3 regions of the Exiguobacterium sp. s127 genome follow, and region 3 is predicted to be linked to each of the others. Evidence: riboswitches for the same ligand, from Rfam matches in the RefSeq annotation. Region 3 holds a riboswitch; each other region holds the start of a gene.
The links. A riboswitch is a leader RNA that binds a small molecule or an ion and turns the genes downstream of it on or off. The one in region 3 is predicted to bind thiamine pyrophosphate.

Region 1 (9,999 bases), on a different contig from region 3:
GTGAACTCACTCGGATCAAAACCGGGGGAGCTGACGAGGGTCCGTGTTTCACCGGTCCTTGGATCAAGTGCAGTTGCGACACCCGGTTCACCGTTCATCGTCTCGTACGTCGATTGTTGGAGCGCACCATCGATCGTCAGCGTAATGTCTTTCCCGTCTTTGACCTTCGTCTCGGCGACGGTTACCGGTTCGTCCTGGTCCGACTTCACGATTTCGATGCTCGTTCCGGACTGGCCGCGAAGTTCATCATCGAAAACCTGTTCAAGTCCGCGTTTACCAACCTGTTCACCAGCTTGGATTTTATTGTTCGATTGTTCGACGTCTTCAGCGGTCGCCGATCCAACATAGCCGATTAAGTGGGACGTCGCTTCACCGTATGGGTAAGTCCGCACTTCTGTTTCCTTGGCGCTGACCCCTTTAAGTGCCGTCAAGCGCTTAACGGTTGCTTCGTCAGACGGATCAAATGTTTTTAACGGAACGAACTGACCGTCCTTGACCCAAGATGCCGATAGAGCGTCGTCAATCGAATTCGTCGACCGGTCGAGGAGAGAAGCGACTTTCTTTTTGGTCGTGTCATCCAGCTGGCCAGCTGTCACACCAACTTCAAAGCCTTGACCGGTCGTCGCGAGCGGTTTTTCATTCCGGTCAATTAAATCACCGCGTTTTGCGGTAAGCGTGTTCAATTTGATTTGATCCGCTTGTTCAAAGTCTTCGAACAGGAAGGAAGGATCCCAGTCGACGTACCAATTGTCTGTGTCTTTGTTTGTCTCGTAGACGAGCGGGACCTCTTTCTTGAACGATACAGGTCCCGCGACCGTATCGAATTTGACGGTGACAGGCAATAGTTGTTTCTTCTCATCATCTGTGTCGGGTGCTTTTCCCGGTGTAATGGAAATATTTTTGATTTCAAGCGTATCGTTCAATTTTTTCGTTCGTTCGATGAACTGACTTTCTCCGTACTCTTTTTGTGTCGTTTGACTGACATAATCGGCATACATCTTGTCATAGTCTTGTTTTTCCCAAAGCTTTGAATAGGAAGCGAGTCGTTCTTCGGCTGTCGGCTGATCTTGACAGCCGACAAGAATTCCGATGCTCGCAGCACTTGTTGCGGCAAGCAAAAGTGAGCGTGATTTCAAGGTGAATCCCTCCTTAAAAGCATTTATTTAATCACCGTACCATTGTTTTGTCTAACTTTCACCTAAGACACCCTTGACGCACGAGAAACGTAAGGCACAAAAAAACCACTGACGAATTTAAGTCAGTGGTGGTTGAGTTAATTGAAGTAGTTTAATGGATTGATACTGCTTGCAGCAGATGACGCACTGTAGACGTATGAACCACGGTGTAGTTCAAAGTGAAGATGGGCGCCGAAGGCGTTTCCGGTTGCACCGACCGTCCCGATTTTTGCTCCTTTTGCAATCGTTTGACCGGCATATACCGAGCGACTGTTCAAGTGAGCGTAGACCGTCGTGTAAGCAAGTCCATTGATTGTGTGCGTCATCATAACGTAATTGCCATAAGCACCGTAATTACGGGACGTGATGACTTTACCGGCAGCAGAAGCATAGACGGGCGTTCCTGTTGCAGCGCCGATATCGATTCCGTTATGGAACGTATAACCGTAAACGCCGCTCGCTGCACCGTATCCTTGTGTGATTGGACCACTTGTCGGTCGCGAACAGCCACTCGATGCTTTTGTTGCCGTCGTTGTTGTGACTTTATACTTTTTGACATACTTGGAAGCGACATAACGGGAAGAACCTGAGTATGAAATTTTCGTCCATGATCCGGATACGCCGAGGTACTTGTATGTTTTTCCTTTATTGACGGTTCCGACTGCTTTATAGGCAGTCGAAGGACCCGTTCGAACACGGAGACCGTCAGCCATTACTTTTACTTTATATGTAGTTGCTGCTTCGACTTTTTCGATGCCTGTCGTAGCGAAGCCTGAAACCATTAGTGCTGTCATTGTCATTGTTGTTAACATACGCTTCATATGTGAGTTCCTCCTAATTGGGAAAAGGCGACGGACGTCAGTAAAACTAAGTCTTTCAATATTGTAAGGTGAAGGTTCTATGTAGTTAAGGTAGAAAATGTTTTCTTGATAGAATGATTATAGCATCGGAAATAAAGGGGAAATATTTCAGTTTTGTTTCAAAGTTATCACTCTATAACATATATTGTAATGGTCATTTTTGGTTTATTTTGTCCATGCTAAAAAGCCCACCGATTCTATGCAGCTTGGTGGGCTTATATTCATAAAGGATAGTACTTAGGACGTGGGAGCGATGACGTTTAAGTGCTGACCAAGAACTTGGACCGTAATCGGAAGTTTGCCTGCCGTATCGCCATCAGCATTAATCGGAAGTGTTTCCGAAGATTCGATTTTGACTTCCTTCGTTGTAAAGTACTCGACTTGATCTGCTTCAGATAAATCACCTTTCAATAGTTTAGGTAGCGCTTGTAAGGCGTCTAAAATACCAAGTTGTTTTACAAGAAAAACATGAAGTAATCCGTCATCGACACGCGCCTCTTGCGCAAATGATTCGAAACCGCCGACGGAATTCGTCAACGAAACGATAAGTAACGGTGTTTCGCCGTCGAAAGATTTTTCTCTGGCTGTTAACTGGAGCGGGTAGGGACTATGATCCTTGAAGGCTTTTAATCCTTCAATGAAATATGCGATAGAACCGAGTGATGTCTTCTGTTCGACACTCACTTCTTCGACGGCATCGGCAATCAGCCCAATCGCAATCACGTTCATGAAATAGTGTGATCCATACTTACCGATGTCAAAAGGACGAATCGGAGCATCTTCGAGAACGTTGATCGCGTCGCGGGCATCCGTCGGAATATGGAGCGCACGTGCTAAATCGTTGACCGTCCCGAGTGGAACGATGCCGAGCGTCGGACGGTGGTCTTGTTCTGCGATTCCCGTGATGACTTCATTGACCGTTCCGTCACCGCCCATTGCGATGACGGCGTCATACTGCTCAGTCGAAGCAGTACGTGCAAATTCTGTTGCGTCGAGTTCTTTTTCAGTGAACCGGACATCGACCGTTGCAAAGCGCTGAGCGAGTGTACCTTCTGCAAATTCTGCGTATTTTTTACCTAATTCTTTCCCGGATGAGGGATTAATAATTAACATGGCCTTCGACACATTCAATTCCTCCTTAGTGACTCTCTGTTCCTATTTTCCCAACTCACGACCAAGATAATCCTAGCGCAGCAAAAAAACCTTGGAGGCGATTACACGCGCCTCCAAGGTTTTTAGTAGAAAAGAAATGTTTACCGTCGTGCGACAGGTGGTGCTTCACCAGCAGCTGGACGCGCTTCTTCTTCATCGTCCCAACATTCGGTATTTTCGATACCTAATGCTTTAGCAGAGAAGACAGGATCAAGACCTTGCTTACGTTGGTTTTGGTAGTCATTGATGACTTTGATTGCGACTCCACCTAAGAGCGAGATGGCTGTTAAGTTGATTAATGTCATACCGGCCATGAAGAGGTCGGCGAAACTCCAAACCATTCCGAGGCTGAGGAGCGATCCGATGAAGACGAATGCCATCGTAGCAATTCGGAAGCCAAAGACAGTTGATTTACTTTTCTTGATGAATTCAATGTTCGTTTCACCGTAGTAGTAGCTACCGACAATTGAACTGAAAGCGAACAAGAAGACACTGATTGCGATAAAGGCTGGTGCGACGGCACCGAGTTGCTCAGAAAGCGCATTTTGTAACATGGCGATACCTTCACCATTACCGGCAGCGTAGCTGTCACTGAGTAAGATAATTGTCGCTGTTGCTGTACAGACGATCAACGTATCAAGGAAAACACCAAGTGTTTGTAAGAATCCTTGTTTTGCTGGGTGAGAAACTTCAGCGGCAGCAGCAGCGTTCGGAGCAGAACCCATACCGGCTTCGTTCGAGAAGAGACCACGTTTAACACCGAGCGAGATTGCAGCACCGACAGATCCACCAACAGCCTGGTCGATACCGAATGCACTCTTAAAGATCATTGCGAAAACCCCTGGAAGTTCAGTGATGTTCGTGATGACAACAAAGATGGCAGCAATCAAGTAGAGTGACGCCATGATTGGTACAACGATTGCTGAAACTTTCGCGACACGGTGGACACCACCGAAGATGACGAGACCTGTAAGAACGACTAAGATCCCACCGACGATCATTTTGTCGATTCCAAAGGCGTTGTCAAAAGCAGCGGCAATCGTGTTCGATTGAACCGAGTTAAAAATAAGACCAAATGTGACGGCGATTAAGATTGCAAAAATGATTCCGAGGACGCGGTTGTTCAATCCTTTTGCGATGTAGTAAGCAGGACCACCGCGGTAAGCGTTATTGCCTGTATCACGTACTTTATACACTTGAGCAAGCGTACTTTCAATAAGGGCTGTTGCTCCACCAAGGAGGGCGACCATCCACATCCAGAAGACCGCTCCGGGTCCACCAAGTGTAACAGCGATCGTAACACCGGCCAAATTCCCTGTACCGATTCGAGTCGCGGCACCGATGAAGAATGATTGAAGGGATGTAATACTCTGACCTTCATCATCTGTTGTCTTTTCATTTTTATCGAGTGTGACACGGAACATCTCTTTCAAGTAACGGAATTGGATGAACTTCGTTTTAATGGTGAAGTAGATGCCGACTCCGATTAAAGCGGCGATTAAGATATAAGACCATAAGATGTTGTTGGCGAAATCGACGCCCGATTGTACAGCTTGTTGAAATGCATCCATGTGATAGTTCCTCCCAAAGTGTTTTTGCTAAAAACTGATAATAGCTATAAGTTGAATTATACGAATTTTCAGACAACTTGCAAGCTTTTTTTCGAAACTTTCTTTTAAAATATTTAAAATATATTTTTTCGGGTTCAGAAAAACAGATCGTCATCAAAGCATTTTTAATTTAAAAAACCACCGCACTTAATGAAGCAGCGGTGGTGAAATGATGCGTTTTTTGATTAGTGATCGACTGCCAACAATTTTTCATAGAAGTCATCAATTTGACTAACGAGCTGTTCTCGTTCTGAGAATAATGTCGTGAGGACTTCATAATCATGTGTCGCCGCGAGTGATGTATCGAGTAAAGCCACCTCATCCTCTAGCTGTTGAATCTGCTGTTCGAGTTCGCCTGCATTTAAAGCCGGATGTTTCCCGGCTACCGGCGTCCGGGTAGCGCGGGGCGTGGGTGCCGCTGATTCGACGATTGACCGGGCATGTCGTTTTTCGGCAGCATATTGGTAAGAACCGTGAAAGATTTCTGTCGTGTCATCTAGCCAATAGGTTTTCGAGAAGAGTCGGTTCAAGAAATAACGGTCGTGCGATACGGCAATCAGCGTTCCGTCAAAGTGCTCGAGTGCTTCTTCAAGCGCATCTTTTCCCCGCCGCTTAACGCAGTAATCGGTAAGAAGACACGTGGACCGAAAAAGAGGAAACGGGCCAACAGGGAGCGAGCTGTTCCTTCGTCCGCCGAAACGTGTGAGCGGAAGTAATCGATCAGTCGCTCTTCACCCGGCATATCGACGTGTTGCGATAAAAATCCGACCTGATTTGACGGACCACGCGTGACACGTCCGTTCGTCGGCTGGAGTTGTCCAAGTAAGACACGTAATAACGTCGTTTTCCCACTTCCGTTCGCACCGACGATTCCAATCCGGTCACGTGCCGCGGCTTCGAAATCGAGCGACGCGAACAACTTCCGGCCGGCGACGGAAAGCGTGACATCCTCAAGACGGTAAACGATTTGACTGAGTTGCCCTTGCGACGAAAAGCGGATGTCAGGCACCGCTTTTTCCAGGAGCGGCCGTTTGAGTCGCTCAATCCGTTCGAGTGCCCGTTCCATGGCTTTTGCTTTTCGGAACAGTTTTTCGCTTGGCGGAGAGGCTTCATTTGCCCACTGGCGCAAGCGCCGAATCGCATCCTTCATCTGTTTGATTTTCTTTTGTTGTTCCGTGTAGGCGTGGAATTGTTCGAGGAGCAGGCGTTCTTTCGCGACCGTGTACGCCGAATAATTTCCTGGGTAGATTGTCAGTTCACCATCTTCAAGTTCAGCGATCAAGTTGACACTTGCGTCAAGAAACACGCGATCATGCGAGACGATGATGACAGCGCCCGGATAACTGTTTAAAAATTGTTCGAGCCATTCGATTGCTGCGAGATCGAGGTGATTCGTCGGTTCGTCGAGAATCAACAAGTCTGGTTCCACCAGCAGCATCCGGCCGAGGCAGATTTTCGTTTGTTCGCCACCACTTAATTGAGAAAAGGGACGTGTCAGCAAGGCATCGAGGTGGAGTCCGTTAATCATGCGCTGGATTTTCGAGTCGAGCAGGTAACCGTCCTGTTGTTCGAATTGTTCGGTCACACGCGTATACTCATTTAGCACATCGTCCAGGTGGTCAGCACTTGCCATTTGTTGTTCAAGCTGATGCATCGTCGTCCGTAAGGCGACGATTTGGGCAAATGCGGTCCAGAGAACATCAAGGCCCGTCAATTCTTCTGCGAACTGTGGAATTTGAGCCAAATAACCGATGGAAAGTCCTTTTTTGAGATAAAGGGTTCCGCTGTCCGCTGTTTCGAGTTGCGCGATTAAACGCAGTAACGTGGTTTTTCCGGTTCCGTTTCGACCGATCAATCCGATGCGGTCAGCTTGTTTAAGATAGAGCGAGACATCGGTTAAGACGGATGCTCCCCCAAATTGTTTTGTCAGGTGTTGGATGTCGCAAATCATGATCAGTAACTTCCTTTCATGCGCATCAAAAAACGGAGAACGCAAATAGCGCTCTCCGTTTACCGTAAAAGGTGCGCTTTGCTTTATTTTTCAGATGGATGTTCCTAAGAAAAGGGCAGACTCGTCCTTTAGAACGCCATTTCATGAAAAATCGCGCGCAACAGATAAAGTTGTTCCATCAACCATTGCTTACACGCAGCAAAACCCATCTTTTACACCACCTTTTCGTTTCGATAAAGTTAGTTTACCATGTTTTGAACTGAAAATGAAATCGTTTTCAGTTACTTGAACAGTCCGGAAATCGAGTTGAAGAACTTACTTAAGCCGTCAAACAGTTTTGCAAAAAATCCTTTCGTTTCTTCGGAGGTCGCGAACGCGTGGATATCTTGCCCGGCACCCTTTAATCCGGTCTCGATTTGTCCCCAGTTCAAGTCAGCTTTCTCCATTTGACTGAACAATGACGTCAACCGCTCCATTTGGGCGTCCGACAACTGGATGTTGTTATTTTGAATGACTTGGATGATGACATTCTCGATATCGACTTTGGTTTCCGGCTTTTGTTTGGCGATCTCTGCTTTGATTTCATTCATCAGTTCGGCGACTTTGTCCGTCCCGACCGTTTTTCCGACATCGGAAGTGACCGATAACTCTTGTTGGGCTAAATCTTTTCGTTCATCCGTCAATTTAATGCCGGTCTCAGCCGACGTTTGATCGTATGCTTTCATGATCCCCGTCAAAGCAGAGGTCCCGGTGACTTTATAAGGGGAAGTGATTGTGATGTCGGCGTCCGTTACGCCTGCAGTGACGAGCGCGTTCAAGTACATGTCTTTTGTTACCCAGGTAATGTTTTCGGTCGCGACAGATAAACCGTCGCCTTTTTCAGCGAGTTCGATTTTTGCGGAAGAGTACATATTGCCGCCGAGTTGCGATTGGGGAACGTTTTTCCCTAAATATTTTTCTTCATCCGCTGCCGTGGCGATGACGGGCGTAATGCCTTCCGGCGCATTCAATCGGGCGAGTACCCAGGCTTTATCCTTTGCCCCGAGCGATTCACCAAGCGTGATGATTGTTTTATCGACGACTTGCTCTGCTGAAGCAGCAGTCGGTAGAAGTAAACTTGTCGCTAAAAGCGTCGTGGTCATGATTTTTGTTGCTTTATTCATAGTATAAATCCTCCGAGTATAGTAGGTAGTATCAGGTGCTAATTTCATTGTAAGTGACGTCTTCCAGAACGGAATCGGTCTTGAGGCGGAATGAACCGCCCACCTCGTGTCCCTAATCCTATACTACATTTCATTTAAAATCCTGATCATGTGACTGAAAAAATGATATAGTGAAGAGGAATTAAATAATGACCACTAGGGGAGTCGGTAGGCCGACTGAGACGACGAAGACGTTTGGACCCTTTGAACCTGATTAAGTTTGGACTTACGGAGGGAAGTGGCGTGAATATCTCTCTTGTTGTCTCTTCACGTCATGCCCTGTTCGTAGGGTGTGGCGTTTTTTGATTCAACAAAAGGGGGAATTAGGTTGAAATTCAGTCAAGAAATTCGGCAAGCCGCAAAAACATATTGGGACAGCAGTTTTTCCCATCCATTCGTCACAGGCATTGGTGACGGGACGTTACCGCTCGAAAAATTTCGACATTATGTCATGCAGGATGCGTATTACTTAAAACATTTCGCAAAAATTCAAGCCCGGGCCGCCTCAAAGGCAACGGATTTTGCGACGATCGCGGAACTCGCGGAACATGCGACATCGACCTATGCGGCTGAGCTATCACTCCATCAATCGTTTTTTGAACCGCTCGCTATTACGGAAGCGGATTTAGCAGCGTTCGAACCGGCACCGACTGCGTATGCCTATGTCTCACATATGCATCATGCGAGCGAGGGGACACTCGGGGAAACGATTGCAGCGATTTTACCGTGTTACTGGCTTTATTATGAAGTCGGACAACAACTGTTGACGAAGTCACCGGCGTCACCGATTTATCAACAGTGGATTGCAACATACAGCTCGGAATGGTTCGAACGGGTCGTCTTTGAACAGGTCGACCGGCTGGATGCTTTGGCGGCGCAAGCGACTGAAGCAGAACGGGAACGGATGAAACACCATTTCGTCAGAAGCTGTTATTACGAATTGATGTTTTGGGAAATGGGCTGGACGGAAGAAACGTTTGAACGTCTCTTTACACAAGTTACGCGTCAACCAAAAGTAACGAAACGATAAGTACAGCTTTAGCCGCTGTTGATCAGCGCGATCAGACGGCAGACTGCACAAAACCTGAGCAATTTTCAGCTTTCGTAAAGAAAGTCATGGCAATCGCTCAGGTTTTTTTGTTGGTGGATTACAGGCATGATGAAAATTCTGGTAAGGAAATCAGCTGTACCGTTCAATCAAATCGTTTAATTGTTGTTTGACGGCGTTTCGGTCCATCAAATCGTGGTTCGATAAGGATAGCTTCGTCATCGTCTCATCCGCACCCGCCATCTCACTGAAGAGCGAACCTAAGTCGTGGGCACGACGGTCGATTTGCAAGACGATGTCGATGCCGGTACGGTCTTGGAGCATGATGAGTTCGACTTCATCGAGTTTATGGGCGAAGTACGTATTGCGTGCCGAATACTCGAGTTCCTGGGCGATCGGTAAATCCTTCCGGTAACGCCCGGGAAGTTTTTCCGTGTCCGCTTTCTTGAGTCGGAAGCCAAGTTCTTCCATCGCTTCTAAGATAACGGATTGGAGGTCATTGGCTTGGACGATGATGGCGTCCCGGTCTGACGGATCGACCGCCTGGGCGATATCGAGACCCGTTTCAATCCATGACTTCGATTGACTGACCGAGAGCGGCGTATTGAATGGTACTTGAAGCGTAAACGGAATTTCGCGTTCGACACCTGCTTCAATCGTAAAGGCGGCTTCGTTTAGCGAAAAACGATCGAGTGTGAACGTCGTAAATGTCGTGCTGTCCCTGACTTCTTCTTTATATTGTGTATTAAACGCTAAATAAATCCGATCGATTTCTTGGTCGACATTGCCGCCTTTAATATGGACGGTTCCGTGAATCTGTCCGCCTGGCTCACAGCGTTCGCTGTCGAGTCGTGTATCGACTGTGGCGGCACCGATTCCGATTTGTGATAAAAGTTTTTTGAACATCGTTCGTTCCTCCTTTAATGATGAAGCTACCTTACTTGTCGAATAGGGTGGAATTTGCTACAGTTTCGAAAGAACAATCAGAAAAGGACGGGACT
Region 2 (9,999 bases), on a different contig from region 3:
TCAAGGTAAAACAAAATTTACGACAAAACTTCTGAATGCGAAAGAACTTCAAGCGACATTAGAAGCGCAAGAACGTGCGATTGCGGCAGCAAAGGCAGCAGCTAAAGCAGCAGCGGAAAAGGCAGCAGCTGAAAAAGCGGCAGCGGAAAAGGCGGCGGAGGCGGCGGAAAAAAACAACGCCGGGACGTCTAAGAAGGTCGTAAGTGCTACGCCAGTCGCTAGTGTTCCGAGTGGTTCGGCGCAGTTCGTTCGCCCTGCGTCAGGAAGTGTTTCACAAGGATTCGGACCAGCGAGTGGTGCGAATGGGTATACTTTCCATAATGGTGTCGACTTTAGAGGGTCAGTCGGATCATCAATCGTCGCAGCAGCTTCAGGAACGGTCATCACAGCAGGAAGCGGTGGACCGTACGGAAATCACGTGATGATTTCACATTTCTTGAATGGGAAAGTGTATACAACAGTTTACGCGCATATGAATTCATTATCAGTTCATGCTGGACAAACGGTCTCGCAAGGGCAACAAATCGGTACGCTCGGAAATACGGGAAACTCGACGGGCGCACATCTTCATTTTGAATTGCATATTGGTGGTTACCAATACAGTGCGACAGGACCAGCTAACACAGTTAATCCATTAGCATACTTATAAAAACGAGCTTCGGCTCGTTTTTTTTATGGCGCTATGCTACAGTGAAAGAGAAATTTAAATCATGAGCAACTAGGGGAGCTGGAGGAATCTGGCTGAGAGGAAAACCATTCTGTTTTCGACCCTATCACCTGATCTGGATAATACCAGCGTAGGAAAGTTGAGATTGAAGACATGAATAAGTGACCACACTCGTTGGTTTTTCATGGCGTCGTCTGCTTTTTTACAGCGGACGGCGCTTTTTTTCGTTCCGCTTTCTCCTTGTGCTCTCATAGAAAGTGAGGTCTATCGATGAAACATGTACTGACGATTGCTGGATCAGACTCTAGTGGTGGAGCTGGAATTCAAGCCGACTTAAAAACTTTTTCTGCTCTTGGGGTTTACGGTATGAGTGTAATTACTGCTATCACAGCGCAAAATACGTTAGGCGTACAAGCAGTTGAAGATGTATCACCAACGCTTGTCGAAGCCCAGTTGAACTCGATTTTTAGCGATATTCGTGTAGATGCCGTTAAAATTGGGATGGTCTCGAATGAAAAAACGATTCAAGTCATTGCCAAATGTTTGAAACATTATCAGGGACCAGTCGTCTTAGACCCCGTGATGGTCGCAAAAGGGGGGCATGCGCTGTTAAGGAAATATGCTGAACAAGCATTAATGGAGCATTTGATGCCGCTTGCAACCTTGACGACCCCGAATATTCCGGAAATGGAACGCATGTTAGGGCAAGCGATTTCGACAATTGATGAAATGAAGCTGGCGACGACGGAATTCGCACAAAAACGAGACATCGCTATCCTGTTAAAAGGCGGTCATCTTGAAAGTACGGATGCCTCGGATATTTTATACACGGAAGGGAGGCATCATCTGTTTCAGGAGGCACGATTAAAACGCCAGCATACACATGGTACTGGATGTACATTGTCTTCCGCGATTGCGGCACGTCTTGCGCTGGGAGATTCCCTGAAGGATAGCGTGATTTATGCTAAACGGTACGTAACTGAAGCAATCCGGCATGGATTTGCCTTAGGGAACGGAATCGGACCGACACATCACTTTTATGACATTTGGAGGGAAACGGATGCTTACAACCATTCATGATAAAAAACCATTAATTCATCATTTAACGAATGCGGTCACGATTAATGAGTGTGCCAATATGACCCTTGCGCTCGGGGGTTCACCTGTCATGGCGGAAGATATCCTAGAAGTCGAGGAAATGGTTGGACATGCAGATGCTGTCGTTATCAATATCGGGACATTGAACGCAGCTTCACGAGCGTCGCAATTGTTGGCAGGTCAAACGGCTAACCGATTGAAGAAACCGATTATTTTAGATCCAGTCGGAATGGGGGCGACGACACTTCGGACACAATTCACGAAAGAGTTACTCGAAGCAATTCATTTTACGGTCATTAAGGGGAACGTCTCTGAAATCAAGACGTTCATCGGTCAAGTCGGACGTTCAAAAGGAGTCGATGTCGCTTCCGGAGAGACATTAGATTTTCAAGTCGTCCATGAGTTTGCTGGACGGCTCGGGACGACTCTCGTCGTAACGGGACCGGTTGATTTCATTACAGACGGCAAGCGACAAGTAAAACTAACCGTAGGAACGCCACGACTCGGACACATTACAGGGACAGGTTGCATGACGGCATCGCTCATCGGAACCCTACTTGGAGCAGGGTATGATGCATTCGAAGCAGCGACCTATGGGACGTATTTAATGGGAAAAGCGGGTGAAGTCGCAGATGAAGCAGCGGGACTTGGTGATTTCCGGATGGGGTTGTTCAACGCAATCAGCTTGACTACAGAAGAAAGTTTGAAAGGGGTATTGACCAGTGGAGAATGATTACACGGTTTATGCGGTAACAGATCGGCGCTTTCACCCGGACGTTGCCTTGATTGATGCGGTCGAAGCAGCAATAAAAGGTGGCGCGACGATGGTCCAGCTTCGTGAAAAGCAGGCGCAAGGGAAAGAATTTCTCGAACAAGCGAGTGACTTGAAGAAAATGATGTCTCGTTACGGCGTCCCACTCATCATCAATGACCGGATTGATATCGCACAAATCGTCGGTGCAGGTCTGCATATCGGGCAAGAGGACATCCCTTTGAAGGAAGCACGTAAGCTGTTACCGGAAGCCACGATTGGGGTTTCTGTTTCCACCGTTGAACAGGCAATCGAAGCAGAGCAAGACGGGGCAACTTATCTTGGCGTAGGGTCGCTCTATCCAACGGCGACAAAAGACGATGCGAGTCAGATGACAAACGAAACACTCCGGGCGATTCGCCGGGCTGTTTCCCTTCCTCTCGTCGGGATTGGTGGAATCACACATCATGTGGTGCCCGACTTATTCGAGATGCTTGAAGGATATGCCGTCGTCTCTGCCTTATTCGCAGCACCAGATATTGAACGTGCGGCACGAGAGTTCAAAGAGGCGGTTCAGACTGCGCGTCAAATAGTATCAGACCGGGTATAATCACTGAAGAGGTGATGTACGTGAAATGGCAAGTCATTCGCTTTCGGGGAGGCTGGATTCGGTATCGAATCGAACCACAAATCATTCGAATCGACAACCGTGGAAAGTATCATTTAGGTTGGAAATTGTTTCCCTATCCGAATCGTTATGCATTTGAATTGGCGGTTTTGTTAAAAAACAAACACCAACAACGATATAAACGGCCGCTGTTGATTAAAACGGCATCCATCGCTACGGAAATCTGGGGCCATACACACCTCGATTTATTTTATCGAGTGATGTTACAAGTACCGTTACCACGCTTCCTATCGAATCGATATAAGGAGCGATTGCGAAATACAAGTATCATCGATATCGGTGTACGGGCTGTCGATACTAATCGAATCGTTTGGGATATCGGGAATCGATTAGGGGGATGGGCAGTTTTTCGTACAATCCAAAAAAAACATCGGAAATGAATCTTCACCTCGCGAATCATCGTAGTCATCTTACTTGCATTTGTTGTTTTAGGATGGTGCAATAGTTTGGAGGAGAGGTGAAGACAGTGGAGGCACCACGCTGTGAGACGATTGCGATCGATAAAAAACGTGCTACTGAAATTGGTCATGCCGTTGAGAAAATCCCGACGCTTGAGATTGGGAAATTGTTTAAAGTGTTATCGGACGCAACGCGTCTACGAATCGCTTATGCATTGACGGTCGAGCGAGAACTTTGTGTTTGTGACGTATCGGCATCAGTTGATTGTTCGATTGCGACGGCTTCGCATCACTTAAGAACGTTATTGAAACAAGGTCTCGTCAAATATCGTAAAGAAGGAAAAGTTGTCTATTATTCACTTGATGACCATCATGTCTCGTCGTTAGTTCATTTGGCAATGGAGCATGTGAATGAAGGAAAGGCTTCTTCTTGAGAAAAATATAAAAAACGCACCGCAGTCCGATAAAGAACTGCGGTGCGTTTTTTAGCTTTTTCACGAAGCTAATCGTATGAAACAACAGATTATTTGATTCGATGGAAGAACGTGATGGTCACACTGATGAGTAGAAAGGCTAAAATGGATAGACTAAAGCACATCCGTTTATAGGATGCTGTCACGAGCGCCGTATTTTCGAGTTCTTGATCTAATTCGGTATACAATTGATCTTTAACTTGAGCAAGATCTTCAAGAATGGTCTGCGTGGTCTGCGTCGATTGTTTCGCTAAAGCGGTAGCTGCCTGTGAACCGTTTGTTTCATAAAGGCTGAAAACGGTTTCGATTTCTTTTTCCCATGCATTGTTACGGACCAATAAATCTTTAATCGGTACAGGTGTTTCGTTCGAAGCATTGAGCACACGGCGTAAATCATGAATTTTGGTCGTGCAGAAGTAGTATTGTTCAATGTAGCGGTCGTCTTCATAGAGCAATAGGCCGCGAACGGCATTTGCCCGATCCCGATTGTATTCGACGAGTTGGTCGACCTGTTTAATCATCGGGATGTTATGGGCGTGCATCTCTTCTGTCATTTTTGAAATGGTACGATAACCTGTCAAGGCATAGATGAGAGGAATCGAAGCGAACAAACTGACTAAAAGAATGAGAGAGATGCGGTAGCGCCAAAGTTTATTCATGCAATCATTCCTTCGTAAGCTAACTGGTAATGTCATTAGCTTAACCACTAATTCCCAAAAAGTGAAGAGTTATCTATTTTTTAGGGGAACATCTTTTGGTTACGGGGATCCAATCGTTTTATATTTTGAGATGAAACCTGAAGCGATACCAAACGTAGACGTATATGATGGGTCAGCCTTCGTTTACAAAAAACAACCCACCTCATGACAGGGGGTGTCGTTTCATCGTGTGCGGTTCATTTAAAAAGAGTAGGAATGTTCTTTGTAATTTCCGAAGACGGTATGAATCTCAGAGAAGGTGACGAAGGCATTAGGTTCGACAGAAGAAACAATTTCCTGAAGACGAACGATTTCATTATTCTGTACGACGACATAAACCATCTTCTTTGTCCGGTTGGAATAGCCACCGCGCGCATCGAGAATCGTGACACCACGACCAAGTTCTTTTGTGATGACGTCGTTGATTTCATCTGCTTTTTCACAAATGATAATACATTGTTTAGAAGCAGAGTAAAAACTATAGACCGTTTGCAACGCCTTGGCGCGAACGAAGCTCATAATTAATGCATACATAACATGTTTTAAGTCGAAGACTAGCCAAACTAAGATATAGATCACTAAATCCTGCATTAAAAAAATACGCGGGAGCGGCCAGTTATGAAAGCGGGCATAAAAGAACTTTCCGAGGATGTCGAGTCCACCTGTCGAAGCGCCGCCAAAGAAGATTAATGCCATTGCGAGTCCGGAAACTAACCCTGCAAAAATGGAGGCGACGAGAGGATCGTTTAATGACTCAGGAACCACTTGTGTTGGAATCCAATCAATTAAAAATGAAGAAATAAGGACGATAATTCCTGAAAGTAGCATGAATCGTTTTCTTAAGAAGCGAAAACCAAGTAAGAAAAGCGGGATATTCAAGACAAGTTGGGTCAGTCCGATAGGCGTATTGAACAACTCTTGGAAAATAAGTGTGATTCCCATGATGCCGCCAGATCCAATGTCATTTGGAGATAATAAAAGGCTGATATAAAGGGAGTAAAGAAGTGTACCGATTAAAAGGAAACTGATTTTTTCTGTTCGTTTTTTCTTGCTCGTTTGTTTAGTCTTCATTGTGATTGATGAGAAATCCTCATGCTCCTCCTTTGTAAAGTATCTGCCTGCAAGAGTACGCCTATATAGCATTAAATTCAACCCCTCAACTGAAAAATATCGTAAAAAAAATGTGACGCGGGTCGAAAGGAATTGAGTGAATTGAAAAAAATCCTTTTATTTTTATGCTGTGCGCTCATTGGATTAAGCGCAGGTTCCGTTTTTATGTTGCATTACTCGAGGGAATCCCCTGACAATAAGTGGCGTGATGGAGCACTGGTCACCAGATATGTCGGAACATCGGTTACAAATACAAATGCAATGACAGGATTTATTGAACGATTTCCATTTTCAGACGCACTTAAACAAGTAAAGATTGAAGGGACTACCGTCTCCTTACGTTATGAAGTGACGGGTAAATCCAGAAAAGAATGGGTCGGGACAAATCATGAATGGATTGATCCGTCTACACCCTCTTTTATCAAAAGTCGATTTTCGCAACTCGTCATGCACCATACGCTGGCTCTTTTTTTAGCGATTCCTAATGTAATGACAGTTGAAATTCAATATACGGATCCTGTATCAATCCTTCAAATTAAAATCACGCGTAATGATTTTGAAGGGTATACACCACGCGATATTGAGCGAGCTTCGACGTCCACTAACCGCTTTAATCGTGTAGTTATTGACGACTATGTATTAGTTGAATCAAGACGAAAATCCTTTCTAGAATACTTCCGTTCACAACTCAAAATATACCCGTAAAGTAGTTGTATCTAGCAAGAAAAAGCTTTTTTCACAAACTTGACACAATGGTATCGTTTACATGTCATTCTTTCGTAAAAACCTTAAATAAGGGGTAGGCAGGGGTTGAACATCTTATAAGATGGAAGTATGATAATAAGTGAACAAACATTGTGAAGTGTTGAACAAGAAGAAAGCGAGGTTTCTACAATGAATGAAGTAGAAGCATTAGAAGGGCTAAGAAATAAAGCGGTTAAATCAACTAAAATGCTACAAATGCGTCCACTCGAATATTTAGTTCGTGCCATGCTTGCTGGGGTATTCATCGGTTTTGCTATCATATTTACACTCAAAGCAATCAACGGACTTTATCTAAATGAATCGGCTGCGATGACGCTCGTCGGTGGATTAACTTTTGGTGTTGCGCTTGTCTTAATTGTCTACGGCGGTGCAGAACTGTTTACAGGAAATACGATGTATTTTACTACGGCGACGATGCGTGGATACACTACAAAAATGGATACGTTTAAAGTATGGACGATTTGTTTGATTGGTAATGGTCTCGGAGGACTTGCCTTCGCGTTACTCTTTTCGCAAACTGGAATCATTCAAGAGTTAGGCGCAAACAACTGGTTGTTCGCTGTCTCTGAATCGAAAATCCATCACTCGACATGGGAAATTTTTACGCGAGCAATCTTCTGTAACTGGATGGTTTGTTTAGCGATTTTCATTCCGAAAAACATGAAAAATGAATTGGCACAAATCATGATGATGATGGTTTTAGTTGCTGTCTTCTTCGCATCAGGTTTTGACCATGTCATTGCCAATATGGCATTGTTCTCAATCGCGCTTGTCGTACCTCACCCAGAGGCGATTTCATTTGCCGGAGCAATCCATAACTTAATTCCTGCTCTCTTCGGTAACATCATCGGTGGAGCACTCTTCATGGGAATGGTTTACACGTGGTTGAATAAAGAAAAGCTAGAAGTGGATCAATCAAAACAACAAGCTGCGACAATCAACATCGCGACGAAAAAAAAAGCATAAAGAAAAGGTAAGGTAGCGACGGGTTTTCCCGCCTCCCTTACCTTTTTCTTTATTCGAGATGTTGGAAGCGATCGACATCTGCTGCGAGTTCTTCATAGATCGATTCGACGATTTGAGCATCATCGAACAGACCGAGAACATTTTCGTCAGGTAGTGCATCAACTGGGGAAGTAAAATAGAGCACAGCCGTCAATAATAATTGTTCTTGTTCTTCCTTCATCGAAAAACGTTTTTGATAAAGGGCACGTAACATCTCAAGTAACTGTTTAAGTTGGAAATACAGCACGAGTTCTGCTTCACGTTCGATATCAGACCCTTCTTCTGAAGCGATATCTTTTGTTAAATGTGCTAAGCCAACTTCTCCTCGAATCAATAAATCTTCCTGTGCTTTGTGATCTCCGACTAACGCCAATGCCTGACGGTGGAAATATGTGTAAGCGGATTTAAAATCTCCTGGTACGAATTCCATGTTCAACACTCCTTCTCTACACCTAGTTTCACCTTATTTCTTGCAAAATTGCAACTCTTTCGTGAAAATAAGAGTAAGAGACGAAAGGGGATTACATAATGCCGACTCAAGAACAACTCAAAAAGTATGCAGCACTCGCTGTACGTACAGGAATCAATTTGCAATCCGGTCAGCAACTAGAAATTCGTGCTGGCATCGAAAATGCACCACTTGTTCGTGAAATTACACGTGTTGCTTACGAAGTAGGCGCATCGAACGTTTACGTGCAATGGTCAGATGATGAAATGACGAAAATCCGTTATTTCGATGCACCGGAAGATTCGTTTGACGCATTTCCAGAGTGGTTAAAAGCACGGTTCGATCAATTAGCTGATGAAAAGACAGCCTTCTTATCTGTCGTCAGTGAAGATCCAGATCTTTTAAACGGAGTCGAGTCGAGTCGTATCGCGCGCGCGAATAAAGCAGCAGGAGTTGCACTAGCCAATTGGCGTAAATTCGTCATGAGCGACAATGTAAGCTGGTGTGTCGTTGCTGCACCTTCAGATGCTTGGGCGGCTAAGGTATTCCCGGACTCGGAAAACGCTGTAGAAGAGCTATGGGAAGCGATTTTAAAGGCAACTCGTGTCGATCAAGCAGATCCAGTCGCTGAATGGGAGAAACATGATCATAATCTCCGTACGAAAGCGACATTCTTGACGGAGAAAAAATATAAAACACTTCATTACTCGGCACCAGGGACGGAATTATCGATCGAGTTACCAGAGCGTCATGTATGGCTCGGTGGTGGTGGACCGAATGCGGACGGTGTTGATTTCATCGCGAACCTTCCGACGGAGGAGGTCTTTACGTTACCGAAGAAGACAGGAGTCAACGGTCATGTCTCGAGTACGAAGCCACTCAGCTACAGCGGAAACTTGATTGATGGCTTTACGCTTTGGTTTGAAGATGGGAAAATCGTCAAAGCAGAAGCGAAACAGGGTCAAGCGGCATTAGATGAGTTGATTTCGCTCGACGAAGGAGCACGTTATCTCGGAGAAGTAGCTCTCGTGCCGCACCATTCACCAATCTCTGACTCGGGCATCTTGTTCTATAATACGTTGTTCGATGAGAATGCCTCATGTCACCTCGCGATTGGTCGTGCCTACTCGACGTGCCTTGAGAATGGACCAAGTTTATCGAATGAAGAATTAGCCGAGCAAGGGGCGAATGATTCGATGACGCATGTTGATTTCATGATTGGCTCAGCAGATATGGCAATCGATGGCGAATTAGCAGACGGTACACGCGAAGCGTTAATGCGTAACGGCAACTGGTCAATTTAAGGATGAGCCGAATGGAGGCTAAAAAAGTAACAGGAACGGGTATCCGTTCCTGTTACTTTTTTGTGTTTAAGGAAAGTATTCGTATTAAAGTTCTTCACCGATGATTTTTACTTCGGTCTCGAGGAGAATCCCGAATTTATCCTGCACCGTTTCTTGAACGTGGTGAATAAGCGAAATGTAATCAGTCGCCGTTGCATTTTCGATATTGACGATGAAACCGGCATGTTTTTGTGAGACTTCCGCTCCACCAATTCGTGTCCCTTGAAGTCCGCTGTCCTGGATTAACTTTCCGGCGAAATATCCTTCAGGGCGCTTAAAGACACTGCCGCAAGAAGGGTATTCGAGGGGTTGCTTCGTTTCACGCTTATTCGTCAAATCGTCCATGACTTCCTTGATGAGAACAGGATCCCCCTCCGTCAAAGAAAAACGTCCTTCGAGAATGATATATTCTTTTTTAGCGAAACAGCTTGTCCGGTATCCAAGTTCGAGTTCGTCGCGTGTGATGTTTAACAGCTCACCTTGGCGTGTTAAAACCGTCGCGCTCTGAAGACAATCTTTGACTTCCCCTCCATACGCACCAGCATTCATGATAAG
Region 3 (9,999 bases):
CGGGAGGTCTATCAACGATGAAACAATATCTGATGCTGACGAATGAAGAGTTAAAACGAAGCTGGAAAATCATCGTATCGTTCATTCTTGCGATTGCGAGTATCGAAATCTTAATTGTTGTCGGACGAATCATTTACCATGAACGCCAAGTCCAAAGTTACATGAAGAGTGCAAAACTGTCTGAAGTCGAAGCGATTCAAGAAATCGGGAAATTATCGTTTGAACAAGCCAGTTCTTATTTCAGTTATATCATTATGATCGGGGTTGCGTTTGTTTTGCTATATGCGATTCAAATCTGGTATCGGGATTGGCTAGGCGAATCCAAGTACATATATCGGTTATTACTACTACCAGGTAGTCGCGCAAAAATCTTTTTCGCAAAATTTACTTCTCTCGTACTCGTGATTGTCAGTTTCCTTGGTTTACAGTGGACGGTGATTCAACTCAGTCATGGGATCTTCAACTGGTTAATTAAAGATGGGTACAGGGAGTCAGGTTCGCTCGGTCTCTCAAGGAGCCTCAATAAATTATACATGATGAACTTAATCGATTTATTTGTGCTGGTTATCTTATCGCTGTTCATCGTCAGTTTCTTGTTCCTGTTCGTTCTGCTTGAACGGTCATACGGGAAGTCAAAAGGAATGCTGTTCATCATCATTGAACTAGTTGCTTTAATAGTTATTTTAGTTAGTATGCAGTATAGCTTAGAAATGATTGACGGGTTGCTTCAAGAAGAATTCGGAGCAATCGTTCTGTCAGTATTTACGTTGTATTTTATTTATACAATTTGGAGAAGTTTGCGTTTGTTAAAATGGAAAATCACAGTTTAAGGAGGAAACCATGCGAAATTTTAAATTTGTACTCATTCTGACTGTCGTCAGTTTCTTGACGATTGGCATTTACGGATGGTTCATTCATTCGATGGATGAATCAGAATTTGTAATCGAGACGGTCAAAGGTGATCCGAAACAACAAGCTGTCCAGTCCATCCACGCTGAAATCTTAGATCGTGGTCTAAAGCCAATGGATTATGAGATCACGCTGAATGGTCGTGTGCAAAAAACAACACATGATTTTGTGGATCAACTCTTCAAAAATCCTTTTGACATCATCGACGCTCCCCGTGCGTTCCGCCGCTTCATTGCCCCTAATTCGGTTAATACGTTAGAGCAAGATGGTATTGTCTATGCGATGCGTCTGCAGAAAGAGGGACGATGGGAACTACAATATTTTAATCAAAAAAAACAACGCCTCTTTAAAAAAATAGTATCAGCACCAGCTGGAATCAAGTACAAAGGGGAAGTGCAATTCAATCCGTTCCAACGTTCTGGTGACAGCCTGTATGTTTATGTCGTAGATGAAGATCCAACGAATGTAGGAAATCATTTCTTTAAGTTCGACTTAAAAGCAGATACGATTCAAACAGTCGATTTACCGAAGACATCAAATGAGTACTTCAATGTTCTTGGGATTAACGGTGAGAAAATCGTTTATCAAACAGAAGGAGATATCAATGGATTGGACGCGACTAAACGAAACACGTACATCAGTGATAGAAAAACGGTTCAATCTCTGACTGCGCTAGATTCAATCGATCTGTATCAATCTGAACTCATCGAGGATGGAACAAAACTTGTTGCGCTTATAGATGCTGATCAGGAACGCTTCAAATGGATTGTATATGATATCGATAGTAAGAAGCTGACTCGTCATTCAAATGATTTTAACAAATGGCAGGGGGCTGACGGCTCAAGTACATATTTCCGACTAGAAAACGGAGTAATCTACACGGGGTTGAATACAGGGACCGGCATCTTCAACGTCCAAGTGATTGATCCATTGTCGGGAAACGTAATTTATGAAGGCAATATCAAAGATCGATTAAAGCGACAAGACATAATATTAAATGAACTCGTTGTAAAATAATTGTGATTAAGGCTGAAAACTTGTTGCATAGAGTTCGAAAAATAAGTAAAAACGCGCGGCTGACTCTGCATTGAAGTCAGCCGCGCGTTTTTGTCATTGGTACGATTTAATGAGGATGTCCTGTTTCGTATAATAACTCCATGTCAGGTCCTGGGCTTCGACCTTCTTCGTCGTCACGGCGACAAACGTGTTTTTGCCCGTATAGATCCCGACGAAGTTCGGTGTCTTTGCTTTTTTCGCCTGGACGAACAACAAGTCACCCGGCATCGCTTTTTTAAGTGTGACGGTTTTCAACGGCATGGCAGCCTGTTTTGCAACCGTCCGCTCCAGCGTCAAGCCGCTTTTTTGATAGACGTATTGCGTGAAGCCTGAAGCATCAAATCCTTTTGTCGTCGTGCCGCCTTCTTTATACGGCGTACCGATCAGTGACGTGGCGAGTTTTGCGATCGCAAGTTTCTTATTCGCGAGTGCTTTTTCGGACAACGGTTTTTTCGTCTCGACTTTTGTTGGTGTTGCGGCAGACGCAACGACTGGACTGACGGAAGCCGTTACAAGTAAGGCCGTTAATGTGATGGCATAATACGGTTTCATGAAAAAAACTCCTTTAATTAAGTTAGGGTGAAAAGCTAGTTTCAGCGTACCATGTAGATTTACAAATAAAGCAACAAGTTGGCAACGAGTCCCTAACAATCTTGTAAGGTTCGGGCTGAGAAACTACTTTTTTGAGGATACAAGGCACAAAAAAAGATTCCCTTCACGTTGCATCCTAGGAAACAAGTGAAGTGAGAATCCTTTAGTTTCAGTTCGTTTATGATGCGCGTCGGTCGAGTCGGAAGCTGACCGCAGTCAACAGTGCAGCGACCAAGGCGACGAGTCCGCCGACGAGCGCCGTGTTCATCATCGGTCCGCTCGCGTAAACAAGTCCACCGAGCGCGGAGCCGAAGGCGATCCCGACGTTACTTGCGACCGGCATCAAGGACGCAGCGAGTCCTTTTGCTTCCGGGTTGAACTTTTCCGCCAAGTCAATCAGATAGATTTGTGTCGATGTCGTCAATAAAATCGACATCAGTGACATCAAAGCGATATTGATCAGTCCGAGCGTGACGGATGACGTCGTGACATATAAGGCCGCCAAGACGAACGCTTGCACGACGAACACAAACCGTAACCGACCGATCGGATTATGACTGGCGATTTTCCCGGCCAGAATGTTACTGAAAATCGAGACGACGCCGTACGCGAGGAGGATTGGACTGATCCAGGCCCGCGGCAGCTCGAGTTCGAGTTCGAGGATCGGTACGAGGTACGTGTAGACGACATAGGTCGCACCAAATCCAAACGACGGGATGAAGAAGGCAATCATGATACGTGGGTTCGCGAGCAGGCGCAGTTGATCCTTAACGGAACTTGACGCCGTCGCCTGTTGCCGCGGGACGACTTTGAAAACGGCGAAAAAAGCAATCAGTCCGAGGGCTGTCGTCAGCCAAAACGTCGCTTCAAAACCGGCGTGTTGCCCGATAAACGTGCCGATCGGGACACCGAAGACGTTCGCGAGCGTAAAGCCGCCGAAGATGAACGACACGGCGACACCGCGTTTCGCGACCGGGACACTGTCACTCGCGACGACCATTGCAAGCGAAATCAGGACACCGGTCAGGACGGCGGTGACGATCCGTGTTGCGAGCAGAAGCGAGTAGGTGTCGGCGATGCTGCTGCAAAAGTTCAAGACGACCCAGACAAAGATCAGGCTGAGCATTAATTTGCGACGCTCGAAGCGTCCCGTGATCGACATCGTGACCGGTGTCCCGATCGCGAAGGCAATCGCAAAGGCGGAAACGAGTGTCCCGGCTTTCGCAATCGTGATTCCGAGGGCCGAAGCGATTTCTGATAAAATCCCGACGATGACGAATTCGCTTGTGCCTAAGACGAACGTCAGTAAGGAGAGGGTGGCGATTAAAAGCCAGTCCGTTTTACGTAAACGGGTAGTAGATGACATATCAATTCCTCAATTCTAGCGCTAAGCAGCGCGAAACTATCGTTTTTCAGAATAGCATGATTCGTGTGTCAGGTGAACGGGAATCGGTTGTCGAAGGAAAAGAAGCATTATTTTGAATAGCATGTCAATTTTCTTCAGGTGAGACTACGCTATAATGAAGGAGAGCGAATCGCACCGAACTAAAAATCGAAAGGTAGTGAGAAAAATGCAAGCGACGATTACATGGAATCACAAGATGGGCTTTAGTGGCATGACGGAGTCCGGACACCAACTGGCAATGGATGCAGCACCTGAAAATAACGGTCAGAACGGAGCACCGCGGCCAACTGAATTGTTGTTGCACGCCGTCGCCGGCTGTACGGGGATGGACATCGTCTCCATTTTAGAAAAAATGCGTTTACCGTTAACCTCGTTTGAGATGGACATTGAGGGAGAACGGGCGACGGAACACCCGCGCCGCTTTACGACGATTTCGATTCATTATCGTCTCGAAGGCGACTTACCGGACGATAAAGTCCGCCGGGCCGTGTCGTTATCAAAAGATAAATACTGTTCTGTCTCGAAATCACTGAATGCTGAAATTGAAGTCTATTATTCAATCAATGGCGTCCGAAACGAGGAACCGCTTTGAAACCGATTTACGTGCTTTTAACGGCTTGCTTTTTGACGGCATGCGCGAGTGAACCAGCAACAGAACCGAAGACGAAACCGGAACCGAAGACGAGTCAGCAACAGCCGGTCGCTGACGAACCGACGGCTGCCGAACAGGCGGAGCAAGACATCAAACGTCAGCTCGCCAAACTCTCGACTGCTGAAAAGGTCGATCAATTGCTGTATATCGGGATCAGCGGGACAACGTTATCGGACGCAGACCGAAGTCTGTTAAGCGATCACGCGCTGGGCGGTGTCCTGTTACTCGGAGGCAATATCACGTCAGACGCCCAGCTAAAAACCTTGACGGCAGCGATTGAGGACGCACAAGCCGCCGAACCGCTCGCGTTCCTCGGTTTCGATGAAGAAGGAGGACGTGTCAGCCGTGTCCCGGATCAAGCGTTTCATTTACCTCCGAGTTTGACGCTCGGTCAGAAAAACAATCCGGCATTGATGCAAAAGACCGGACAGGCATTTGGTGCGATGTCACGGTTTTATGGATTCAATATGGATTTTGCCCCGGTTCTTGATGTCAACAGCAATCCGGCGAACCCGATCATCGGGGACCGGGCACTGAGCGCTGAGCCGGATGATGTCGCCCGGCTCGGTGTCCCGTTAATGCAGGGAATTAAGTCGGAAGACGTCGTGCCGGTCATCAAACATTTTCCTGGACACGGGGATACGACCGTCGATTCGCATGTCGGCTTACCGACCGTGACGAAGACGAAAGCGCAACTCGAGCAACTGGAACTCGTCCCGTTCAAAGCGGCAATCGATGCCGGAGCGGAGATGGTGATGGTCGCACACATTTTATTCCCGGCGCTCGACCCAGACAATCCGTCGTCGTTATCAGAGCCGGTCATGCAACAGCTGTTGCGTGAAGCGTTGAAGTTCGATGGCGTCATCGTGACGGACGACCTCGTAATGGGCGCGATCACGAAACAATATGGTCTCGCCCAAGCTGCGCGCCTCGCCCTCGAACGTGGTGCCGACATGGCGATGTTCTCGCAAGCCGGTGCTTACACGGATGTTCATGCGGCGATCATGCAGGGAATCAAGGACAAGTCGTTATCACGGGCTGACCTCGACGCGAAGGTGACACGTGTCTTACGTCTAAAACAAACGTATGATTTAGCAGACACGAAGCTGATTCCAACGCGTGAACAATTGACGGAACAGGTCAAAACGGTCACGGATCGGCTGAACTGACAAGTCAGACTAGAAATCAAGCGAGCGGTCATGGTAGACTACGAATGAACCAACCAACACTAAATAGTTCTACACTAGGGGAGTCTCGCAGCAGACTGAGACGGAAATATCCGGACCCTTTGAACCTGATCTAGTTCGTACTAGCGGAGGGAAGTGGCTTCTGATTATCATCCTGTCTCAGGTCTTACCTGGACATTCTTCGGACCACTCCATCATGTTCATGGGGTGGTCCTTTTTGTGTAGCAAGGAGGAGAAGGTATGCGTCCGAAGTTACATATTGTGACGACCGGGACAAAAGAGCTGACACATCTTCTAGAAGTCTTGCCGGCTGTTGTGCCTTATGTCGACATGATTCATATCCGGGAACCGGGTTGGTCGGCGGACCGACTCGTCCAATTGATCGAGGCGCTAGTATGCGCCGGTGTTCCACGTGAAAAACTAATCGTCCATGACCGGCTTGATGTCGCCCTCGTGACGAAGGCAAGTGTCCAGTTGACATCACGCAGTATTCCCGTCGCTGTCGTGCGGCGTCAATTCAGCGAGCTACAGATCGGCCGATCAATCCACTCCTTGACGGAAGCGCTTGAGACGGGCAGCGACTTCGTCATGTATGGTCATGTCTTTGCGACGGCGTCAAAACAGGACGTCGCCCCGCGCGGACTAGCGGCACTCGCGCAAATCGTCACGTTTTCAAAAGTCCCCGTCATCGCGATTGGCGGGATTCAGCCGGAGAATGTCGCGGGTGTCCTCGCGACCGGCGTTGCTGGCATCGCTGTGATGTCAGGGATTCTCGGTCAGGCAAATCCGGTCGAAGCAGTCCGGTCGTATCGCGAGGTGCTTGATCAATGAAAGCAAAAGGGACGTTAATCGTCGGCGCAGGCGTAATCGGTTTGACACTCGCCTACGAATTGCTCAAACGAGGACAAGCGGTACGCGTGCTTGAGCAAAGCCGGTGTGGCGAAGGAACGACGCGAGCGGCAGCCGGCATGCTTGCGACGGATCATGAACTGATCCCTGCCTTACATCAACTGGCGGCAGCGAGTCGACAGCTTTATCCCGACCTCGTCCGTGAGCTGTTTAATGAGACCGGCATTGATAGTGGCTATAAAGAAAATCCCTTTCGGTTGATTCGGGGCCATGAGGAAATTCAATTTGCATCCGTCGGTCAAATCGATCCCGTCCAGTTGACGCGTTCGCTCCGTCACGCGATTAAAGTCCGCGGAGGTGTGATTGAAGAACAGACAACGGTCACAGGACTGCTCCGGGCAGGGGCGACCGTCGTCGGCGTTGCGACGAGTAACGGTAAGCGTGAAGCCAGTAACGTCGTGGTCGCAAGCGGTTGGGGATCAGAAGCATTACTCGCGACGAGTGGTGTCGAGATCGCGACGGTACCGGTCAAAGGCGAATGCCTCGCCGTCCGGCTTCCGGGGCATGTCTTGACCGAGACGTTGTTTAGCGACGACGTGTACCTCGTCCCGAAGTTTGACGGACGGATCATCATCGGGGCGACGGAACGGATCGGTGACGAGACGACAGGGGTCAGCGTCAGCGGGATTGAACATCTCCTGCAGGCGGCGGCGCGACTGTTCCCGGCAATCAGAGAAGCGGAAATCGTGGACATCTGGTCCGGGATTCGTCCACAAACAGCGGACGGATTGCCTTATCTCGGGCAGGTCCCGGGAGTCGGGCACCTATTCGTCGCGACCGGGCATCATCGGCACGGGATATTACTCGCCCCGATCACGGCGTCCGTCCTGGCAGACGAGGTAACGGGAATCACGCCGAAATATGAGCTTTGTCCGTTTTCATTACATGAATCGAGGAGGAACACGAATGCAACTCACCATTAATGGTCAACCGTATACGCTTGACGGAACGATTTCGACAATCGACGGATTGATTCATCATCTCAATTTGACGGAAAAAATGGTCATCATCGAACAAAATCGACAGATTGTCGAGCGGACAGCATACCAAAACACACCCATTCAAACAGGCGATTCATTTGAAATCGTCCACTTCGTAGGAGGCGGTTAATCATGTTAACGATTGGTCAAACGACATTTCAGTCGCGGTTATTACTCGGAACGGGCAAATACCCCGACGTGACGACACAGCAGCAAGCAGTCGAGGCATCGGGAGCAGACATTCTGACCTTTTCCGTGCGCCGGATGGATATCTTCGAAGCGAGTCAACCGAACTTTTTAGAGGCGCTTGATTTGAGTCAGTATCATTTATTACCGAACACGGCGGGGGCGAAGACAGCGGAAGAAGCGGTTCGGCTGGCAAAACTCGCCCGCGCGTCCGGACTGTGCGACATGGTCAAAGTCGAAGTCATCGGCTGTGATAAAACGCTGTTACCGGACCCGATTGAAACGTTGCGGGCATCGGAAGAATTATTAAAAGAAGGATTCACCGTCTTACCGTATACGTCAGACGATCTGTTGTTGGCACGAAGACTGGAAGAACTCGGGTGTCACGCCATCATGCCTGCCGCGTCCCCAATCGGATCCGGACAAGGGATTCTTAATCCACTGGCCTTAAGCTTCATCATCGAACAGATGACGGTCCCGGTCATCGTCGACGCAGGAATCGGTTCACCGACCGATGTCGCCTATGCAATGGAACTCGGCGCAGACGCCGTCTTACTTAATTCGGCTGTCGCCCATGCGAAAGACCCGGTCAAGATGGCGCAGGCGATGAAGCTTGCCGTCGAAGCGGGACGACTTGGCTTTGAAGCGGGACGAATCGAAAAGAAACGGTACGCGACGGCGAGCAGTCCCGAGACAGGGATGAGTCGATGACGGATCGTTATTCACGGCAAACCCGGTTTCGTCCGTTCGGTCAGGCGGGACAGGATGAGCTGACAAAAAAACATGTCCTCCTCATCGGTATGGGTGCACTCGGAACGGCAAGTGCCGAACAACTCGTCCGGGCCGGAATCGGCAAGCTGACGATCGTCGACCGCGATTACGTCGAGTGGAGTAATCTCCAGCGGCAGCACCTTTACACGGAGGACGATGCCGCGCAGCATGTCCCGAAAGCAATCGCCGCGGAGCGCCGCTTAAATGCCATCAATCAGGAAGTCGAGATTATAGCCCATGTCACCGATGTCACGCGTTACGAATTACCTCAATTGATTCCTGGTGTCGATTTGATTCTTGACGCTACCGATCACTTCGATATCCGGATGCTGATCAATGATGTGGCAGCGCAACACAAGATTCCGTGGATTTACGGCGGGTGCGTCGGAAGTTACGGCATGACCTATACGGTCCTCCCGGACGAGACCCCGTGCCTGCATTGTTTGCTCGAACATTTACCACGCGGGCAAGCGACGTGCGAAACGGCGGGTGTGATTGGTCCGGCGATTCAACTCGTCGCCGCGTATCAAGTCGCGGAAGCCTTGAAGCTCCTCGTCGGTGCGACGGACGCGTTACGGCAGGAATTGCTCGCGTTCGACGTCTGGACGAATGAACAGAGCCGGATCAATGTCGCGTCTTTGAAGAAGGCATCATGCCCGTCCTGCGGCGAGAACCGGACCTATCCGTATTTGACGCACATGCCGGTGCAGTTTACAACATTGTGTGGACGTGACGCCGTCCAGGTCCGTGGAGATGAGGCGCGTGACTTAGAACGTCTTGAACAGAATCTGAGCCCGGTCGTCAGTATCGTCGCGAAAAATCCGTACTTGCTCAGTTTTAAGACGGAGACGCATCGATTCGTCGCCTTTCGTGACGGACGCGTCCTGATTCATGGGGAACAGGAACTCGTCCGTGCAAAACAGCTCTATCACGCCTTTTTCGGTTAAAAAGTCACAAAAAAATCAAACTAACATTCAAAATATATGTTTTAGATGTTTTGAAAAGAGGTAAATAAGACTTCAAGACACAAAATGGCGTTTTAGGTAGACTGAAAGCGAAGAGGAGTGATTAGGATGAAACAAGAATTCGATAAAACGGTCCAATCATCGGACCAGACGAAGCGGACAGAACAGACAGCTGAACCGGTTCAGCAGGCGAATTGGAATCCAGATCGGTACCGGACGAACTTAAATCCGTTCTATCTGTCACCTTGTAGCGTCGAACGACGGGAAGATGTTGAAGCACATGCCAATCATCTGATCGAAGTTGAACCAGACGCGTCCCCTCTTGCACAAATTTTCGAACAACAACAAACAGCCCATATACCGAACAAACATCAGAGCTCAAAATTCA

Region 1: linked by a shared signal. The riboswitch ahead of tenA (thiaminase II) and the one ahead of KNP98_RS08615 (thiamine phosphate synthase) in region 3 are both predicted to bind thiamine pyrophosphate.
Region 2: linked by a shared signal. The riboswitch ahead of thiD (bifunctional hydroxymethylpyrimidine kinase/phosphomethylpyrimidine kinase) and the one ahead of KNP98_RS08615 (thiamine phosphate synthase) in region 3 are both predicted to bind thiamine pyrophosphate.

Annotation. Positions count from the first base shown of each region.
Region 1 is NZ_JACSMO010000002.1:252,478-262,476, forward strand. It holds gene KNP98_RS04350 (penicillin-binding transpeptidase domain-containing protein) at 1-1,136, opposite strand, end outside; gene KNP98_RS04355 (M23 family metallopeptidase) at 1,274-1,996, opposite strand; gene KNP98_RS04360 (diacylglycerol/lipid kinase family protein) at 2,273-3,160, opposite strand; gene KNP98_RS04365 (alanine/glycine:cation symporter family protein) at 3,289-4,758, opposite strand; gene KNP98_RS16015 (hypothetical protein) at 4,983-5,327, opposite strand; gene KNP98_RS04370 (ABC-F family ATP-binding cassette domain-containing protein) at 5,354-6,748, opposite strand; gene KNP98_RS04375 (DUF1002 domain-containing protein) at 7,030-7,911, opposite strand; TPP riboswitch at 8,099-8,204, shown strand; gene tenA (thiaminase II) at 8,279-8,980, shown strand; gene KNP98_RS04385 (sporulation protein) at 9,131-9,904, opposite strand.
Region 2 is NZ_JACSMO010000007.1:64,146-74,144, forward strand. It holds gene KNP98_RS10405 (murein hydrolase activator EnvC family protein) at 1-649, shown strand, start outside; TPP riboswitch at 711-821, shown strand; gene thiD (bifunctional hydroxymethylpyrimidine kinase/phosphomethylpyrimidine kinase) at 938-1,747, shown strand; gene thiM (hydroxyethylthiazole kinase) at 1,728-2,498, shown strand; gene thiE (thiamine phosphate synthase) at 2,488-3,126, shown strand; gene KNP98_RS10425 (hypothetical protein) at 3,147-3,584, shown strand; gene KNP98_RS10430 (ArsR/SmtB family transcription factor) at 3,671-4,036, shown strand; gene KNP98_RS10435 (CHASE3 domain-containing protein) at 4,126-4,734, opposite strand; gene KNP98_RS10440 (YitT family protein) at 4,975-5,844, opposite strand; gene KNP98_RS10445 (hypothetical protein) at 5,977-6,588, shown strand; gene KNP98_RS10450 (formate/nitrite transporter family protein) at 6,778-7,614, shown strand; gene KNP98_RS10455 (DUF1232 domain-containing protein) at 7,664-8,083, opposite strand; gene KNP98_RS10460 (aminopeptidase) at 8,182-9,405, shown strand; gene murB (UDP-N-acetylmuramate dehydrogenase) at 9,490-9,999, opposite strand, start outside.
Region 3 is NZ_JACSMO010000005.1:129,588-139,586, forward strand. It holds gene KNP98_RS08580 (ATP-binding cassette domain-containing protein) at 1-21, shown strand, start outside; gene KNP98_RS08585 (hypothetical protein) at 18-830, shown strand; gene KNP98_RS08590 (hypothetical protein) at 841-1,926, shown strand; gene KNP98_RS08595 (C40 family peptidase) at 2,020-2,517, opposite strand; gene KNP98_RS08600 (MFS transporter) at 2,735-3,922, opposite strand; gene KNP98_RS08605 (OsmC family protein) at 4,128-4,553, shown strand; gene nagZ (beta-N-acetylhexosaminidase) at 4,550-5,782, shown strand; TPP riboswitch at 5,849-5,951, shown strand; gene KNP98_RS08615 (thiamine phosphate synthase) at 6,041-6,631, shown strand; gene KNP98_RS08620 (NAD(P)/FAD-dependent oxidoreductase) at 6,628-7,632, shown strand; gene thiS (sulfur carrier protein ThiS) at 7,616-7,819, shown strand; gene KNP98_RS08630 (thiazole synthase) at 7,822-8,586, shown strand; gene KNP98_RS08635 (ThiF family adenylyltransferase) at 8,583-9,593, shown strand; gene KNP98_RS08640 (hypothetical protein) at 9,720-9,999, shown strand, end outside.